3 regions of the Paenibacillus sp. FSL R7-0204 genome follow, and region 2 is predicted to be linked to each of the others. Evidence: predicted binding sites of a transcription regulator. Region 2 holds the regulator's gene; each other region holds the start of a gene.
The links. Region 2 encodes Rex, which represses fermentation and respiration genes when NADH is low (regulators of the CRP and FNR family bind a similar motif). Its sites were predicted from a motif close to TTGTGAAATATTTCACAA; they were not measured.

Region 1: a site for Rex is predicted at 1,894-1,911, ahead of qoxA (cytochrome aa3 quinol oxidase subunit II). Genes of this name have one in related genera too.
Region 3: a site for Rex is predicted at 2,845-2,862, ahead of ric (iron-sulfur cluster repair di-iron protein). Genes of this name have one in related genera too.

Annotation. Positions count from the first base shown of each region.
Region 1 is NZ_JBBOCA010000001.1:6,779,300-6,784,235, forward strand. It holds gene MKX42_RS29320 (TetR/AcrR family transcriptional regulator) at 1-433, shown strand, start outside; gene MKX42_RS29325 (polysaccharide deacetylase family protein) at 524-1,678, opposite strand; gene qoxA (cytochrome aa3 quinol oxidase subunit II) at 2,178-3,194, shown strand; gene qoxB (cytochrome aa3 quinol oxidase subunit I) at 3,239-4,936, shown strand, end outside.
Region 2 is NZ_JBBOCA010000001.1:2,997,578-3,002,513, forward strand. It holds gene dinG (ATP-dependent DNA helicase DinG) at 1-2,212, shown strand, start outside; gene MKX42_RS13355 (redox-sensing transcriptional repressor Rex) at 2,371-3,021, shown strand; gene MKX42_RS13360 (amidohydrolase) at 3,011-4,312, shown strand; gene MKX42_RS13365 (cell wall elongation regulator TseB-like domain-containing protein) at 4,342-4,863, shown strand.
Region 3 is NZ_JBBOCA010000001.1:2,717,191-2,722,126, forward strand. It holds gene MKX42_RS11915 (Gfo/Idh/MocA family protein) at 1-43, shown strand, start outside; gene MKX42_RS11920 (hypothetical protein) at 76-402, shown strand; gene MKX42_RS11925 (winged helix-turn-helix transcriptional regulator) at 528-845, shown strand; gene MKX42_RS11930 (hypothetical protein) at 1,135-1,857, shown strand; gene MKX42_RS11935 (DUF6773 family protein) at 2,048-2,494, opposite strand; gene MKX42_RS11940 (helix-turn-helix transcriptional regulator) at 2,472-2,696, opposite strand; gene ric (iron-sulfur cluster repair di-iron protein) at 2,923-3,618, shown strand; gene MKX42_RS11950 (hypothetical protein) at 3,751-4,437, shown strand; gene nirB (nitrite reductase large subunit NirB) at 4,706-4,936, shown strand, end outside.

The DNA.
Region 1 (4,936 bases), 3.8 Mb from region 2:
AAGGGCCGTATTCATTGAAGTGCTCCACAAATACGGGGATGAGCTGATGGCCGAGGTCGAGCGGTCGATGGCAGAGATTAATTTCAATACGATCGAACGTACGGAGCTGATCCTGCATCTGATAGACACGCTTCTGCTCTCGCATAAAGCTTTTATCGGGTATCACAAGGATCTTAACATTATGTATCACAGTGATGAAGCCATCAAGCAGTTGATGGATGCCCAGTACGAGTCCGGCCGGCTCAAGACGCTGTCCTATCTTCAGATGGGGCAGGATGAACTGAAGACTGCGGATATGGAGGCAGCTTCGATCATTGTGTTTGAGTCCGTGAGTGCTATTGTTGACTTCATTTCCTTCTCGCCGCAGCGGATCGCTGTGGACCGGCTGAAGTCAGAGCTGGTTCATATGCTGGTGCAATATCTGTACAAGTAACAGCAGTGTTTTCTCTATAGATTCCCGCAAAAAAAAGAGCAAGCCCGCAGGGTACCCCGCAGCTTGCTCTCCTCTATTGACCCTTACGGATCAGCGTTTATCCTTCCAGAAATTGAGCGGCTCCATATCCTTCGTAATGAGCTTGAAGGTATAGCCTTCCTTCTTCAGCTTCTCCAGAATACGCGGCAGCACCTTGAGTGTAGCCTTCTGGTCATGCATCAGAATTACCGGGTTGGTCTTGGACGCCTTCAGCTTATTTACCTGATCCATCACGGTGTTATAGATTCTGTCGCTGTTTTGCTTGTATTTCCAGTCATAGGAATCCACGTTCCAGTCCCAGAGATGATATCCCTGCGTCAGAACTTTATCACGGAAGGACTTGGTGAAATAAGGCTTGCTTCCGTATGGCGTACGGATCAGTGTGGTGCTTACTCCCGTCAGCTTCTTCAAAGTTGCATTGGCCCCCGACATCTCGGCAAGCGCCGCTGCAGGAGAGGCATAGAACTTCTCCTTACGGTGGGTCACGCCATGCAGCGCTAAGCCATAACCTTCCTTCGCAATCCGCTTCACCTGGGCGGGATGCTCATTCATGTTGTTCCCCAGCATGAAGAAGGTCGCCTGTACGTCATATTTACGCAGGATATCCAGCAGCTCGCCAGTCGTTGCCGACGGGCCGTCGTCGAAGGTCAGGTATACGGTCCGGCCCGGCTTGCCCGTCTCAGTGGGTGTAACCGGAGTAGCAGGAGTCGTTGGAGCCACTGGAGCCTTCGGCTTCAAGTCGGCAGCATATTTATCGGTAAACGCTGCATCGGTAAGCTGCGCCGAGCCGTCCTTCACACGAAGTAAATATTTATCTCCCGCATAGGAAATGCTATACCCGAGGTACCCGCTGACCTTCAGCGGAGCCATGAGCTTGCCGTCCTGTACAAAAGTGCTCATAGGCACGGTCGTGCCGTCCTTCAGCACCGCACCCCCGTCCTTGCTTAGCAAGGTAAGCGAACCAGTCCCGCCGGCTACGTGAATCCCTTCCGTCAGGCCGGTAAGGGTCCATTTCAGTTCATCCGCAAGCGCACGCAGCGGTACATAATAAGTGCCTTTAACGGATACAGCTTCAACCTTACTTAATTTATCGTTGACTCCGAGTTTAAGAATAGTGCTATCACCTTTAGCGTTAGCCGGGACCTGCACAAGCCCCATAATTAGGAATAAAGACATGAATAAGAGCAGAATTTTCTTGATGCGCACAGCAGCAGTCTCCAATCTATGTATATTTGTCTATCACTTTATCATATATACTTTCAACGTAATTTGAGAGATTGTAACCGCAAGCTAAGAAATTGTTACTCTTATGCAATGATAAATGAGGGTTCGCCATTATTTTCAGAAAGCACGCAATTCTCGTCGAATGCTGTCACAGCAGGCGTTACACGGTTAAATCAGCGGTTTTTGGCACAGAATAATTGTGACAAATTTAATAACAATATCGGAATTTTGAACAAAAATTGAACAACCTTAAAATTAGCTAAAGTGCGCCACTACAGTGATCTTTATCATACCCTTAGGGAGTTGTAACAATTTGATCACACATATTTAACTTGTTCGCCATTTTTAAGGTCTATTTTATATAATTATACAAAATATGTATTTTGCATTATGGGTAAGTAGTTCTTACTATAGATACAGATCAATGTACTTCCGTTAATGAACGGCGAATGAAAAGTAGTATTGAAGGAAGGAGTTCTATATGAAAAAAAAGGGACCGTTATACGCTCTGTTTCTAAGCCTGATCCTTCTCCTGCCGGGATGCAGCTCAATCGCTGTTCTGAACCCGAAGGGGCCGTCTGCCAGAACGTTATCTGACACCATTATCCTCTCAATTATTGTAATGCTTGGTGTTCTGGCAGTTGTCTACATCCTATACATCTTTGTATTGGTGAAATACCGTGCGAAGAAGAGTAATGAGGGTTACATTCCAAAGCACGAGGAAGGCAATGTAGTCCTTGAGGCGATCTGGATTATTATCCCGATCATTATCGTAGCCTTCCTGTCTGTTGTAACCGTCAAGACGACAAACGAAGTGGAGAATGTGGCTGCGGATTATAAAGATCAGACTCCGCTGGTCATCTATGCGTCCTCCTCCAACTGGAAATGGCATTTCAGTTATCCGGAAGAAGGCATTGAAACAGTTAACTACGTGAATATGCCGGTACACCGTGCAGTTGAATTCAGAATGTACTCATTCGGCACCATTACCAGTCTCTGGATTCCACAGCTTGCCGGTCAAAAGTACGCCATGAGCGACATGCTGACAACGCTTCATCTCTCCGCTGATACAGAAGGCTCTTATATCGGAAAGAATGCTAACTTCAGCGGTAAAGGCTTCGCCCACATGGAATTCGAAGCCCTTGTCCTGAGCAACAAGGGTTACGAGGACTGGGTGAAGGAAGTGAAGGAAACCGCACCTAAGCTGACTGAGGAAGAATTCAAGGGCCTGCTGGCCACGGATTACCTCGGACGCAAAACGTATTCCTCCACCCATCTGGAGTTCAGTCCGCCTCCTGGAGACCACGGCGAGCATATGAGCGGCGGCGGCAAAGAGATGGATATGGACAACGGCAATCAGGAGCACCAGGATAACAAGGAAATTCATCCGTCTCCCGAGCCGTCCAGCGGCACAGAATTTGACAGCAAGCCTGATCCGGAAGTCGATCAGCCGCTGCCAAGCTCCCCTGTGGATGAAAGCACACATGAAGGACACTAGCTCTCTGAAGAGCTTAATGCAACACACTGAAAGGAGCTACCCTAATGGATTTGGACAAATTTAAGGTTCACGGCGAACCCTTGATATACGGGGCCATGATCAGTATTGCACTGGCAACCATCGGGATTCTCGTAGGGCTTACCTATTTCAAGAAATGGGGCTATCTGTGGCGCGAATGGCTGACCACGGTTGACCACAAAAAAATCGGGATCATGTACATCCTCGCGGCGCTGCTGATGCTGTTCCGCGGCGGTGTAGATGCGATGATGATGCGTCTGCAGACGGCTGCGCCGGAAATGAAATTCCTCGATGCGCAGCATTACAATGAGGTCTTCACCACCCATGGTCTGATCATGATTCTCTTCATGGCCATGCCGTTCATCATCGGTCTGATGAACGTAATCATTCCGCTGCAGATCGGCGCACGGGACGTTGCCTTCCCGCGGCTGAACGCCGTCAGCTTCTGGCTCTTCTTCATGGGCGCCATGCTGCTGAACATTTCCTTCGTCATCGGCGGCTCGCCGGATGCAGGCTGGTCAGCTTACTTCCCGCTGGCGAGTCTTGAATTCAGCCCGACCGTAGGGAACAACTACTACTCTCTGGCTCTGCAAATATCCGGTATCGGTACGCTGATCACCGGGGTTAACTTTATTGTAACGATTCTTAAGATGCGTGCACCAGGCATGACGCTGATGAAGATGCCGATGTTCACCTGGTCCGTACTGATCACCAACGTTATTATTGTCTTCGCCTTCCCGGTTCTGACCGTAGCGCTGGCGATGATGATGTTCGACCGCCTCTTCGGCTCCCAGTTCTTCACGATGGCCAACGGCGGGATGGATATGCTTTGGGCCAACCTGTTCTGGGTCTGGGGACATCCGGAGGTCTATATCGTAATCCTTCCGGCCTTCGGTATTTATAGTGAGATTATCGCTACCTTCTCGAAGAAGAACCTGTACGGCTATACCTCCATGGTATTCAGTATGCTGATCATCTCGCTCTTGTCCTTCCTCGTATGGGCGCACCATTTCTATACGATGGGTCAAGGTGCCATGGTCAACAGCTTCTTCTCGATTACAACGATGGCCATAGCAGTACCTACCGGGGTCAAAATATTCAACTGGCTATTCACCCTGCGAAAGGGCAGGATTACCTTCACGACCCCGATGCTGTATACATTGGCCTTTATCCCGATCTTTACGATCGGGGGGGTAACGGGCGTCATGCTGGCGATGGCCAGCGCCGATTACCAGTATCACAACACGATGTTCCTGGTTGCGCATTTCCACTACGTGCTGATTCCGGGCGCTGTGTTCGCCGTTATCGCCGGGTTCCACTATTGGTTCCCTAAAGTGTTCGGCTTCCGCCTGAACGAACGGCTGGGCAAGCATGCCTTCTGGTGGATCATCATTTCCTTTAACGTTACCTTCTTCCCAATGTTCTTCCTGGGACTGATGGGAATGACACGCCGTCTGTATACCTACTCTAAGGAATCAGGCTTCGGTCCGCTCAATATGCTAAGCTTCGTCGGGGCTGTCGGGCTCGCCATCGGCTTCGTGATCCTGGTCTACAATATTTACTGGAGTACCCGCTACATGCCAAGAGATACAACCAACGATCCTTGGGATGGCCGGACGCTCGAATGGGCTACGCACAGCCCAATCCCGCTCTACAACTTTGCGATTGTGCCTAAGGTTGAGACGCGTGATGCTCTATGGTCTGCGAAGCAGGAGAATATCCCG
Region 2 (4,936 bases):
GCTGGCTGTGGGGGACTGGGCAGAGCTGGCTACGCCCCGGGAGGAAGGAAGCGTTAATCCGCTGGAGAATGTTTCCTTTGCAGAGTATATGGATGAGGTAACCAAGCGGCTGAAGGCTGTTCTTCCCCAGTACGAAAGCCGTGAAGCCCAGGAGCTGATGATCCATGAGGTCATTACAGCGCTTGAGCAGGACAAGCATCTGCTGATTGAAGCGGGGACAGGCACCGGCAAATCGCTGGGTTATCTGCTTCCGGCCATCTACCATAGTGTGAAAAGTGATCAGAAGGTGATGGTCAGCACTCATACCATTAACCTTCAGGACCAGCTGCGTGAACGGGATATTCCGCTCTTAACCAGCGTTGTGCCGTTCCCGTTCAAGGCCTCCATCTTTAAGGGAAGAGGGCACTATTTGTGTCTGCGCAAGTTCGAACATCGAATGAACAAAAAGGACTTTACGAGTCCAAGAGAAGAAGCGCTCACCGCTGCGCAAATGCTCGTCTGGCTGACCCAGACAACGACTGGCGATGATGAGGAGCTTAACTTAAGCGGACGGGGCGGGGATTTCTGGGAGACTGTAGCCAGTGATACCGACTCCTGCCTGGGACGCGCCTGTCCCTGGTTCCGCAAATGCTATTACCACCGTGCTAAGCATGAAGCCGGGATCTCCGATGTAGTGGTCACCAATCACTCCAAGCTGTTCGCAGATGTCAAAGCCGGGCATCAGCTTCTTCCGGCTTATGACCATCTTGTGATTGATGAAGCCCATCATTTGGAGGATATTGCCGGCAAGCATCTTGGCATGCAGATGAAATATTTCACATTCGCCCATACCCTCACCCGTCTCTACAAGGATAGCCGGAGCGGGCAACTGCCTGCCCTCCGGCAGAGTCTGCAGTCTTCGGGCAGTGAGCAGGCTTCCGAATGGAGCGGCGTGATCGACCGGATCTATCCCGATCTGCTGACGGTCAAGGAATCCTGGGATGCACTCAGCGACCGGCTCTTCAGCCTGCTGCCCGAGCGCAGCGATGCCGGGGCCGGTGAAGCAGGCCAGCTGGTGGCTCGCCTGCAGCCGGGCAAGAAGCCGAAGGATTGGGAGGAGCTGGCTGCGCTTGAGAATACGCTGAACCTCAGTCTGAGCGATATCATCCGCAAGGGTGACAAAATGCTCAGTGAGATGCGTGACACGGACAGCCAATCCTCATCGGACAGTCTTGTGACCGATATCGGCGGGTTATTCAAGGATCTGGCATCCATCAGAGAGCAGATCCGCTTCTTCATGAGCCTGAACGATGAGAATATCGTGTATTGGCTGGAGGGAAGCGGTAATTATAAAGGCAAGTCGCTGCAAATGTCTGCCGTTCCTGTAGATGTCAGTACTCAGCTCAGGGAGCTGTTCTTCGACAAGAAGAAAAGTATTGTCCTGACCTCGGCCACCTTATCCGTGGATAAGTCCTTCCAGTTCATGATTGATAATCTGGGCCTTGGTGAAGCTGCGGAGCAGGGGCGTCTGATGACTGCTCTGCTTCCTTCGCCGTTTAAGTACCGTGAGCAGGCGCTCCTGGTCATTCCCCGCGACTTCCCCAGTGTCAAGGGAAGTATAGGGGATGCCCGTTTTGTGGACACGCTTGTACACTCCCTTGCCGAGACTGCTGTAACTACACGTGGGCGGATGCTGGTGCTGTTCACCTCCTACAAGATGCTGCGGCAGGTGTATGACCCCCTTAAGGAGGCACTTGCCTCCCAGGATATCGCGGTGCTCGGACAAGGTGTGGAGGGCGGCAGCCGGAGCAAGCTGATCCGTCGCTTCCAGGACAGCCCGGCTTCGGTTCTGCTGGGTACCAGCAGTTTCTGGGAAGGGGTAGATATTCCGGGAGAAGCATTGACCTGCCTGGCGATTGTCAGATTGCCGTTCCAGCCGCCGAATCACCCGCTGGCAGAAGCGAAGTCGGAGTTGCTTCAGGCACAGAAGAAGAACCCGTTCATGAAGCTGTCCGTGCCGCAGGCTGTCATCCGCTTCAAGCAGGGCTTCGGGCGGCTGGTCCGCACGGCGCAGGACCGGGGCATCGTAATTGTGTACGATACCAGGGTAATTGAATCGTATTACGGAAAGTACTTCCTGTATTCGCTCCCCGGTCCCAAGATGGAGCATATGCTCACCGAGCAGATGGTCCCGAGAATTGCTGAATGGCTGGAAGACGGCGGGGTTTCCTAATTCATCTGCTATTGCTATTATTAATAAGTCATGATGTACCTGAAGATCCGTTCCCGCTTGCCCTGCCACTCCGGCAGGCGGCGGGATACGGTTGCTATAACCGGCATTATTTAAGAAGCGAATTTGTGATGTTACATCAACTTTAAGGAGGAGAATACATGAAATCGGATAAAATATCGGAGGCCGTCGTGCGCAGGCTCCCAGTGTACCTGCGTTTCCTGAACGATCTCCAAAAACGTGAAATCTCCACAGTCTCTTCTCAGGAGCTGGGCCAGAAGCTTGATCTGAATCCCGCCCAGATCCGTAAGGATTTGGCTTATTTCGGTGATTTCGGCAGAAAGGGCATCGGCTATGATGTATCTTATCTGATTGAGAAGATCCGCCATATCCTGAAGCTTGACCAGCAAATTAATGTTGCCCTCGTTGGAGCCGGTAATCTGGGTCATGCCTTGTCTAACTACAACGCTTACTTAAAGGATACTATGAAGATTACTGCGATCTTCGATGCCTACCCGCCTAAAGTGGGCCAGCAGATCAACTCGCTGGTTGTGCAGCCGATGGAGGAGCTAAGCAGTACCATCCGCTCGCAGGGCATCCGGATCGGGATTATTACCGTACCTGACAGCGAAGCCCAGAATGTAGCTGATATTCTTGTGGACTCCGGCATCGAGGCGATTCTGAACTTCGCACCGGTTATTCTCAAGACACCTGCCAATATCCGGATTCATGCCGCAGATTTCACCACAGATCTGCAGAGCCTGGCCTATTATTTGCATGACGGAAAGGATGAGGCAGAAGATGAGCAGTAAGATCACAATAATTAAGAACGGGTACTTTCTGGTTCCGGGCAGCGATAAGCCGGTTCTAAGCGGATATATGACCCTGGAGAATGATCTGATTACTTACATAGGTGAAGCTGAGCCGGTAGTGGAGGATGGCGCTCAGGTCGTAGACGGCAGCCGTCTGCTGTTCATGCCTGGTCTGGTCAACACCCATGGACATACTGCCATGTCACTGCTGCGCGGATACGGCGACGATATGGTGCTTCAGACTTGGCTGCAGGAGAAGATGTGGCCGATGGAAGAGAAATTCACTGGTGATGATGTATATTGGGGAACCTCATTGTCCGTACTGGAAATGCTGAAGGGCGGTACAACCACCTTCCTCGATATGTATGATCATATGGACCGGGTAGCGGAAGTAACTGAGCAGTCCGGTATTCGTGCGGTGCTGATGCGCGGCGTAATTGGGCTGTGCCCGGAAGAGGTACAGCAAGCGAAGCTCGCTGAGGCGATTGCTTTTGCCCGTAACTGGCACGGTAAGGCTGACGGCAGAATCACTACCATGCTCTCGCCGCATGCCCCGTACACCTGTCCTCCAGAGTTTTTCATGAAGTTTGTGCAGGCTGCCCATGATCTGGACCTGCCAATGCACACCCATATGTCCGAGACGCGCCATGAAGTGGAGCAGAACGTGGCCGACTACGGTCTTCGTCCAGTCGCGCATCTGGAGAAGCTGGGGATGTTCACCCGTCCTTCGCTCATTGCCCACGGGGTTCATCTGAACGATGAGGAAATCGGGATTCTGGCCCGCCATAACGTTGGCGTGTCGCATAACCCCGGCAGTAACCTGAAGCTGGCCAGCGGAGTTGCGCGTGTTCCTGAGCTGCTGCGAGCCGGGGTTAAGGTCTCCCTGGGTACAGACGGCGCGGCAAGCAACAACAATCTGGATATGTTCGAAGAGATGAGGCTGGCGGCTCTGATCCACAAGGGCGTAAGCGGTGATCCCACAGCGGTACCGGCTCCTGAAGCGCTGCTGATGGCTACGGAGTATGGGGCGCAGTCTATTTTCCTGAGCGGAGTAGGCCGGCTTGCAGCAGGGATGAAGGCTGACTTCATCGCACTTGATATTGACCAGCCGCATCTGCTGCCGCATACCGATCTGCTCTCCCATGCCGTTTATTCGGCCAGCGCCAAGGATGTGGAGCATGTATGGGTGAACGGCCAGCAGGTTGTGAAGCATGGACAATGCCTGACACTTGATGAAGAAGCCATCCGCCGCAAAGCACAGGAGACGTTCGAGAGCCTGCTTAAACGGTAATTCAGGGGAACAGGAAAGGAAGCAGCGTGGTGAAGAAGAAGAGGAGAAAATGGATCTGGCTGGGGATTACCGTAGTGCTGCTCCTTCTGTTCGGACTAAGCCAGTTCTATGCCTATATTATGAAGGACCAGTGGAACGAGCGGAGTGAGGCCAAGGAGCTGGCCCGGGCGCGTGCCGGACTAACAGAGGTTACCAAGGCCCAGAAATCCGTCTGGAATGAGAATGAGATCTACTGGGTGCTGACCGGTAAAAATGAAGCGGGAAACGACCTGATGGTGTGGGTCCGTTTCACCTTGGAGGGCAAGCCTGCCGGAGGCGACAACGACCTGTATGCCGAAGAGCTGAGCAATGGCACCTCGGAAGAGAAGATGCGCGGAATCATAGCCGAACGGCTGCCGGATGTTAAGATCGAACGGCTGCTGCCCGGTGTATACAACGGGGAATATGCCTGGCAGCTATTTTACAAAAAAGACGGGCGATTCTATTACAACTTCTACCGCTTCAAGGATGGCAGCGCCATCGGTGAGGGGTACAGTCTGCCGAACCGTTAAGCTAAGCGCTCAGCGGCAGAATACACTACGGGGGAACAGATTATCTGTTCTTCCGTTTTTTTTATATCCATCA
Region 3 (4,936 bases), 280 kb from region 2:
CGTATTGCCGAGCCATGAATTAGCAGCAAGACTAAGCCGCTGAGCGGTCAGATTCGCAGCAGAGAGGAGAACAACATGGAGGATTACGACAACAAGTCGATGGAAGAGCGGATCATCGAGAGCTATAAGCGGGACGAGGAAATGATGATTCTCGTATTTGCCCAGTGGTGTGTGAATAACAGGCTGGACCCGCATGCCCTGTATCTGCAGGCTTATCCGCAGCAGGAGGGCAATCAGGCGCTGGCTAATGCGCTGGCACTGACGGTATCCGTGGAGGAGGCCGGGTTCATCTCCGATGATACGGTGCTGGGAGTACTCTCCCTCTATAGCAACGATGATCTTGCCTATGTGGTTATAGAGGCTATCCAGCTAAGACGCAAGGCAGAAGACACCAAGGATTGAGAGCGTAAATATAATAATTGGGGTTAATGAACTTTTTTTTGACAAACGATGTTCATTCCAGAATAAATGTGGTAAAATTATATATACTAACTAATTGTAAGCTTCATAAGTGAGAGGTGATAACCATGGAAGAACATCAACTGACGATGTGCCCGAGATTTGAGACGGCTTTTTCGTTTCTGGGCAAGCGTTGGAACGGACTCATTATTCAGACCTTGATGAGCGGCCCCAAGCGGTTCAAGGATATTTCCGGACTGATTCCGTCAATGAGCGATAAGATGCTGTCCGAGCGCATGAAGGATCTGGAATGCGAGGGCATTCTGGTACGTCATGTGTACCCGGAGACACCGGTGCGCATTGAGTATGAATTAACAGTGAAGGGCCGTGCGCTTGAGCCGGTCATGCAGCAAATCCAGTCCTGGGCCGAGAGCTGGGTGGAGTAGCAGTACCGCAATATATATTTGATGACAGCCTCTTGCCCGGGATCCGGGTAAGGGGCTTTTCATATGCTGTTCTGCTTGTTTATGCAAATTTTGCCCAAATAAACCTTGCACTTAGGCCCTACCTGTGTAATATAATAGTACATACTAAATATTGCAGATGTGTGGAAGCGTTAACAAAAGTAGGAAAAGCCTAGGGTTATGTGGCAGGACGGATGCTTACGGGATGTGTTTTGGACGATGCTGATGGAAGGAAGCGGAGGGCTCACACAACTTTTAGGAGGCGAGGACCATGACCATCACCTTGTTTTCCCGGGAAATAACCTATGGAAAAAAGGATGTCGCCGAACTGGAGACTGCTTCGATTAAAGTACAGCTGATCTATGACAAGGTGTTGTTCATGCTTCATAACCATCTCCCGGATTCTCTGTGGGATGCATGGATCGGCGTGCCTTATGAGATCATTTCTTCTCTATATAAAGGGGACAATGACAGCGGGAGTGTGTTTCAGAAATGGATTCAAGGCCCGTCCGGCTGGAAATGCATCGGCTGTGAACGGCATTGTCTGGAGCCTGTAACGGCAAAGGAAGGAAGTGGCTCAAATGCTCAGCGCCGTTTTACTTTTCATAATGGAATTAGCCAGAGCATGGTACTTCAAGCTGTAATCTGGTCTATGTATGAGAACACCCGGCTGCTTCAGCCTTACTTGGGGGAGGAGGCTTTTCTGAGTGAGGAGGATATGGAGCTAATCTCTGTATACTTCGTGCCAACCTATCTGACTCCGGCACCGCTGAGCGAATTGAACAAGCCAGCCAAAGAATATAAGGACAAGAACATCAGAGTGTATCAGGAATGGATCTCTGCTCCCGATCTGGTGCTGCAGTGGAATGGCGGCCTGACCGAAGGCAGATGGATGACGGGTGTATATGTGGATCATTCACGGTTCGCCGGACTTGGCCCCTATCTGAAGGATGCGCAGGGCAAGAGGACTTATATGCAAGCGACGGTTCGATAGAGAAGGTGAAGCTCGAAAAAAAGAGTTGAACTTGAAGCCAGGTCGTCGCTGCGGTGAACATTTGGACTTCCGGCCGCTGTTGTGTTTGGATTTCCAAACCGCTCTTCGCGGTAGAAATCCAAACACAAAGGCGATCGTTCCGCTCCTCCTCTATTTCTACTTCTAGTCACTCACAGCATCAGAAGCCACTCTACTCCGCCCGGTTATTCCTCCGCCGGATCAAGTACACGGTGCTTAAGATGACCAGTCCTGCCGTAACAGAAATGATCAGAATCACCTTCCCGTTCGCACCGCTGTCAGCTGCTGATTGGGCGGCGGTTGGATTCACGAAGGTAACGATAAGGATACAGGCCGCCACCACTATGGCCAGAATTGCACCCCCAATGCTTCTCCCTATCGCTCCGCTCTGCCCGCTGCCCGGTCCCACATATGAACCGCTCCAGATTAGCCGTACCAGATAGGAACCCACACCCAGCATGAAAATCGTGTAATTGCTAAGCGGATACTCCAGCCACTTCATTCCATAGTTTTGCAGTCCCATGTCTGCCAACAATAAGAATGCCATCAAAAGAAATGCCTGATTCCCCGCCTTGTGCCGCTTCTGCAGTTGTCTCTCATCCAGGTTCGTTCTGCTCATCCTTCGTTCCCTCCCAAAATAGTTGATCCAGCGTCTTCCCAAGTGTTACACAAATGTCAATGCACAGCCTCAGGGTGGGGTTGTAATCACCGTTCTCAATCGCGATAATCGTCTGCCTTGTGACCCCCACGGCATCTGCGAGCTGTTTTTGCGACATGTCTTTTGCCGCTCTGGAGGCTTTGAGCCTTAAGTTTTTCCCCATTCCCTCACCTCACGCATATTGTAAAATATATAAAACAAAATGTCTAGTATATTTAACATTTAGAGAACTGGATTTTTCGTTCATTAAAATTTGTTATATTCAGTGCGTACAATCACAAGTTTTGCCTAAAGCCAGTGATAAGGTGTAGAAGTGAAAAGAAGCACAAACCTACATCTTAACCTGAGGAGGGGCCAACATGGCGTCCAATCAATTAAACGATACAACAATTCATCCCGGGTTCACCCCGGAAGCAATGGTCAGAGATATTGTTCTGCAATTCCCCAAAGCAGCAGATTATTTCAAAGCACAGCGGATCGATTTCTGCTGCGGAGGCGCAAAGCCGCTGGCTGAAGCCGCTGCCGAGAAGGGTCTTGACCCGGCAGCAATGGTGCAGGAGCTGAACAAGCTGCAAGAGCAGCATCCGGTGCTGGAAGAGGATACCGCCTGGAACGAGGCTTCGTCAGAGGAGCTGGTGGATTATATTGTGAACAAGCATCACCGTTACCTGCGTGAAGAGCTTCCGCTAATCAGTCAAAATGTAACCAAGGTGTTCCGCGTTCACGGTGAGGATTCACCGCACCTCGGAGAGATGCACCGTCTGTTCAATATGTTGCGTGAAGAGCTGCTGCAGCATACGGCGAAGGAAGAAGAGAGTGAATTCCCTAAGATGCTGGCCTACACTCAGAACCCGACCGAAGAAGGATTTGCTGAGCTGCGCGGACTGCTGCATAATCTGGAAGCCGAGCATGACGGGGCCGGAGAGATCCTGCGCGAGCTGCGCAGAGTTACTAATGACTACACACCGCCCGCACATGCCTGCACGACTTATCGCCTGACCTATGCCCGTCTTGAAGAACTGGAAGGCATGACGTTCGAGCACGTGCATCTGGAGAACAACATTCTGTTCCTGCGTTATCAATAGGACCTGCTGCAATGGAAAAGTCCCTTCGGGGGCTTTTTGCTTTTTATACCGGCAGAAATGATTTGAGAACCCTTCCTCTATGCGTTATCCTTAAAGAGTCTGGGAAAATACATATGAAGGCGGTGCCGTGGAATGTCCACGAAATGGATGCGCTTCATGCTGTGCCTTCTCTTGCTGGCCGCGGCAAGCGGTTGCGGCTTGGGATCAGGGAATGGCGGCAGCAGTAACGGAGGCCAGGGATTAACCTTTTCAGTCAAGGTGGGTGACAGTGAAATGGCCGGAAGCTCGGCCAGATTGCTTAACGAAGCTTACGTGCCTGGGAATTCAATAATAGAGCTGTTCAGGAAGAGCGGTGTTGTTACATTTTCAGCGGATGGAACTAGTATTCTTGAGGTGAATAAAGTCTCTCTGGGTGAGGATATGAGCTGGGAGATTCAGGTGAACGGCAAGAAGGTTCAAGAGCTGAATACAACCCTGGAACCGGGTTCGGCCATTACGATGTCAGCAGGGCCTGCCGGAACCGGAAAGATGTTTCAGCCTGTCATCATCACTGTGAACGGGGGGAGCGAGCAGCCGGAGCTGACACATTCGCATGTGCTTACTTTTATGCAGGATATGTCCGTCAAGGGACTGCTCCAGAACAGCGGTATGGTCCGGCTTGCCGAAGATAACCGTACCGTTCTTACTGTGATGGAGTATACCCCGCTCAGCAGCGAGGAATGGAGACTGAAGGTCAACGACAAAGGGCTGCTCGGCAATGGAGTGGACATGAAGCTCAGACCGCAGGACAAGCTGGAGATCTCTCTGGTACTGAAATAAGTGAATGGAGTAGATGAGTGAGTTTGTGTACCCGATGAACGGATATCTGTGCGAAAATGCATGGGTATCCTTTTTTTTGAATAATAAATCTCTAAGCTTCACGCCAGAAGTTGTCCTATATAAGGACGGAGAAGTCATTTCCACTTGTGTGAAAAAATTCACATAAGATGTGACTGTGGTCACACTTGCCACGGAATGGGGGACAGTATAATTTCCCTATCAGATAAAGTTATTGAAGAAATCAGAGTTACTGAAGGAGGGTCTACCAGTGGCAGCGGAAAGAGAAAAGTTAGTGCTGATTGGGAATGGCATGGCGGGAGTAGGCACTATTGAGCAAATTCTGAAGCTGGGCGGCGCTTATGATATTACTGTCTTCGGCAGTGAGCCGCATCCCAACTATAACCGGATTATGTTGTCCTATGTACTTGAAGGCAGCAAAACGATTGAAGACATCATTCTCAACGATCTCGGGTGGTATGAAGATAATCATATTACACTG